DNA from 2 places in the Tenacibaculum litoreum genome. Region 1 is predicted to be linked to the other one. Evidence: riboswitches for the same ligand, from Rfam matches in the RefSeq annotation. Region 1 holds a riboswitch; the other holds the start of a gene.
What was found. A riboswitch is a leader RNA that binds a small molecule or an ion and turns the genes downstream of it on or off. The one in region 1 is predicted to bind cobalamin.
Positions count from the first base shown of each region.

Region 1 (2,408 bases):
TATTAATTTTGTTGTTGGTTCCTCTGAATACTCTGTCTTCGTTAACTCAGTTTGTCCATAAGGAATTGAATACGTTTCAATTGTATTATGTTGAAAGTTAACCCCAGCTAAAAAGTATATTTTATCAAATTCATGCTTTAAAAACGCATCAGCTATATAGTTTTCACCTTTGCTTATTCCTGGATATTGAGTATTAACTCTATCTGAATCATACTTACTATAGGCCATGTTTATTTGTACACTTCCATTTCCGTATTCATATTTAGGAGATAAACTTACTCTATAACTTTTGTCTAATGAAACGTTATCAGCATCTGCGAAAGAGCCTCCATCATAACTATTCGTAAATTCACTATAACTTCCTAGAGTATTGATAGAAAATTTGTCATTAAACTTGTAACCTAACTTCACATTTGTAGAAATACGTTGAAAAGGATCTGCTTTGAAAGTCTCTCCACCTTCTGCTCTTGCTGCAGATGTTCCTTTTGTATCTAAAGAAGAAAAGCTTACTAAATAGTTGAAATCATTGATTTTCCCATTAACATTTGCTGAACTTTGAATGCTTGTACCACTCTTAGTGTTTTGGTCATTATTCGTTCCTCCAAACAACGATAATGCTACATTTGTTTTATTTGATTTTGCTTCTTTTAACTTAATGTTTATTACAGCTGTTGCTGCTCCTGTTCCATATAAAGTACTTGCAGCTCCTTTAATAACCTCTATAGATTCAACATCGTTTAAATCTAACAATCTTAAATCAAAACTTCCTGAACTACTTGATGGATTAGATACTTGAATTCCATCAATTAAAACGACTACTTCTTTAGTGCTTCCTCCTCTAACAAAAACTCCTAAAGTTTGCCCTGGAGAACTTGTGTTTCCGTTTATTTCAATTCCTGAAATACTATTGATTAAATCAACAACGTTTTTACCACTATTTCTTTCAATAGTTTCTGCTGTTATTTTATGAATAACTTTTCCAGAATTTTCTTTTTTTAATTTGAATTTAGAATCTGAAATTACAACTTCATCTAGTTGTATTGTTTTGTCTTGTTCTTGCGCATTGATATTAAACGCAAAAAATGATGTTAAAACACTTAAGTAAAGTACTTTTTTTTTCATTACTACTTAATCATTAAAGTTTAAAATCAGGAAAAATATAAGCGTAGAAAAACCACACCCAAACTTTTATCCCGAAAGTTCGAATTACATGTTGAATCTTGGCAGGTCTCCTGGCTTGCGTCTTGTAACATACCTTCCCATTAAAAAACAGTGGTTTAAGTGATTGTTACAAGCTTAGTAGCTTACAGTTGCGGGAACAGCTTCGGTTTTGCACCGAATTCCCTTTTAATTCTCTTTAATCGATGATTAAAGAAAAACCAAAAATCACGGCAAATGTATAGTATTCTTATAAATTAGCAACCATCAAATCATGATAATTTGCGAATTTTGTTTGTAAGTTTTCTGGAAGTGTATAATACGTTGGATGAATCATTTTTGCTAAACATTCAACTCCTTCTACTAAAGTACCAGCAGAAGATTGTGTAAACATGGCAAAATCGGCAATGTACACTTGTTTGTTTTTTACCGCTCTTAAAGACGTCCATTCTTCTCTTTCTTCTAAAAACTTCATATCTTCAAGTGTTCTCTCAATTCCGTATCCGCAAGGGGCAATAATCAATACCTCTGGATTGTATTTTACGATTTTATCCCAAGAAATTACAATGCTATCTCCTGATGGATGTGATAATAAATCGATTCCGCCTGCATACCCTATTTGATGTGGAATCCAGTGTCCGCAATTAAACAACGGATCAATCCACTCTAACAACATCACACTTTTCGATTGTATTCTATGTTCACGTTGCACATCTACAATATCATAAATACGCTTTTTCAATCCACTCACATATGCCTTTCCTACTTCTTCCTGCTTCATAGCTTTTGCAATGGTTAACGCATTATCAAAAACATCTTCTAAAGAGTTCGGAGTAATAGAAATTAATTCAGGAACCTTTGGTAGTTTGTAAGCTGATTTTGCCACAGATTCTGTATCTATCTGGCAAACATCACATACATCTTGTGTAAAAACAATATCTGGAGCTATACTTTCTAAAACAGGTTCATCAACATAATACAAGGTCTTCCCTTCTGCCTTGGTTTTAGAAAAAATAGCCGTTATTTCTTTACTCGTTAACACTTTTCCTTCTAACTTATATCGAACAGCTACTTCTTTTTCTTTTAAAGCTACTTCTGGACACTCAAAAGTAATTCCGTTTAAATAGTTCTGTAAGCCCATGTCATAAATCATCTGAGTTACTGCTGGCATAAAAGAAGATACTGTCATAATTCGTGGTTTTAGTTCAGCAAAAATAAACAGTTCTCTATTTTAATTTGTTTTTTATTAA
Region 1 is NZ_CAZEQS010000003.1:543,495-545,902, forward strand. It holds gene ACKTTR_RS08590 (TonB-dependent receptor plug domain-containing protein) at 1-1,122, opposite strand, end outside; cobalamin riboswitch at 1,206-1,399, opposite strand; gene ACKTTR_RS08595 (ABC transporter substrate-binding protein) at 1,409-2,347, opposite strand.

Region 2 (2,408 bases), on a different contig from region 1:
TTAATAGAGTCAACACGAAGTTTTACATCATTGTGGTGAATTAATGTTGAAGATTTTCTATTGGCAATAGCTTTTTTGTTTTCTTCAAAAGCATTTAAAATAACCTTATCAGTAGTTCCTTCAGATAGTTTTTTTAACAAGCTTACTTCTGTAAGTTTTTGTTTAGCGAAAGCTAACCATTGTTTAATTTGATTATCTAAAGTTGTTTCTAACTCTAAATCGCAAGGCGTGTGTAATAAAGAACATGAAGGAGCTACAAAAACTCTGTTAGAACCTAATACATCAGTAGCTTTTTGAATAAGCTGTAATGATTTTTCAAAATCATTTTTCCAAATGTTTCTTCCATCTACAATTCCTAAGGATAAGATTCTATTTTCAGGAAGAGTATTCAATACATCATCTAGTTGTTCTTCACAACGAACTAAATCGATATGCAATGCGTCTATAGGAAGTGTATTAGCTAACGAAAGATTGTCTTTTAAACCTTCAAAATAAGTAGTAACTATAAACTTTAGTTTAGGAAACTTTTTTCTAATTTCATTATAGATAACTTGATACGTTTCTTTGGTTTTTTCACTCAAATCTAATGCTAAAAAAGGTTCGTCAAACTGAATCCACTCAGCTCCTTGTGTTTGAAGTTCTTGTAGAATTTCAATATACACAGGAAGTAGTTTTGAAGCTAAATTTAATTTATCAAAGCCTTCTTCTTTTTCTTTACCTAAAAGAAGGTAGCTAACCAAACCAATAATTACAGGTTTGGCATTAATTCCCGCCTGTTTTGCCCCAACAAACTCATTAACAATTTTGTTAGAAAATAGTTTGAATTCCTGGTCTTTACAAAATTCAGGAACGATATAATGATAATTAGTGTCAAACCACTTAGTCATTTCCATAGCAGTAATATCAAGGTCATCTTTTTGATATCCTCTTGCCATGGCAAAGTAAAGATCAAGTTCAGAATTTGAAGTTTTTAAGGCTACTTCGTTATAACGTTTAGGAATTGCGCCAACAGTAAGCGTCATGTCTAAAACCTGGTCATAATAAGAAAAATCATTACAAGGAATGAGGTCTATGCCTGCTTCTTGTTGTGTTTTCCAATTTTGTTGACAGATGTTTCTTCCTGTTTCAAGAAGTTCCTGTAAACTAGTTTTACCTGACCAATATTGCTCGCAGGCTTTTTTGAGTTCTCTGTTGCTACCAATACGCGGATAGCCAAGAATGTGCGTTTGCATTTTCTTTTAAACTTTTATAATTAAACATTAATTTTAAAAGTTCTTTTAGATGCTTCGCAATGCTAAAAAACGATAAGATGTTTGAGAAAAAATAATGACATACCAAAAAAGCACAGCATTTCATAGAAGAAAGTGTGCGTTAAAATATATCATCGGTATGACCCAAAAGCTTCAAATCGCGAAAGCATTGTCAATATCCGAATAGGCAGGTCTCCTGACTTATAACAGCTTTTATCATCCTTCCCGCTTTTGGCAGTGGATATACTAAGGATAAAAACTTTTGGTGTGTTACTTACAGTTGCGCGACAGTTCGTGATTTGCACACGATTCCCTATTAATCTACAGCTAAGTAAAACCTTTTCGGTTGATGAAGTATGTAAAGAACTTATCGGGGTAAATGTATGTATTATTTTTTTAGAACTGATAATAAAAAAAACATCAATAAATTGATGCTTATGTTTGAAAAAGAAAATTTATAACTAATGTTTATTGTTCCCAGTTTTTAAGTTGATCCAAGTATAGATAGCTTTCAACAAATTTTCTATGTTCAGTATTTGTCATAATTTCAAGAAGCTCTAACGCTGAAATATAACTTGCTAAATTTCCGTTTGAAGATAAAAACTTACCATCCTTAACAAAAGTCACCAAGCTGTCGTTTTGAACTTTTAAATTTGGATAGTCTTTTTGTAGTTGCTCACCACCACCAATCCATGTAACAATTTTATGACCATCTGCTATACCAGATTTACCAATTAAATTAGCCCCAGCACAATTACTAACAGTGTATTGGGTCTCTTGATTTTTTGTTTTTATAAAATCTACAACTTTATTATTGTGTACTTGTGCGTACATGTCGTATGCGCTTGGTACAAATAAAGCTGTTAGTTTAGGGCAATTATCAAAAGTATAGTCAGGAACAAAATGCATTCCTTCTTCGGTAGTAATAGGTTTAGCTGTTTCAGCAATAGCTATTACATTAAAAAGTTGTTTGCCATCTTTGTCTACTTTACCAAAAACATCTGACGTTGCTATAACTTCTCCTTGTAAAACTCCGTTAAACATTAAAAGTCCAATTGTTGGTAGATCAGGATTAAATGGTTTTAGGTGTTTAGTTAGTGTATCAGATGGAGATATAACTTGTTCAACTTCTTCAGTTTTTTTATTGGTTTTCGATTT
Region 2 is NZ_CAZEQS010000002.1:349,506-351,913, forward strand. It holds gene metE (5-methyltetrahydropteroyltriglutamate--homocysteine S-methyltransferase) at 1-1,232, opposite strand, end outside; cobalamin riboswitch at 1,420-1,607, opposite strand; gene ACKTTR_RS02910 (DJ-1/PfpI family protein) at 1,719-2,408, opposite strand, start outside.
Region 2: linked by a shared signal. The riboswitch ahead of metE (5-methyltetrahydropteroyltriglutamate--homocysteine S-methyltransferase) and the one ahead of ACKTTR_RS08590 (TonB-dependent receptor plug domain-containing protein) in region 1 are both predicted to bind cobalamin.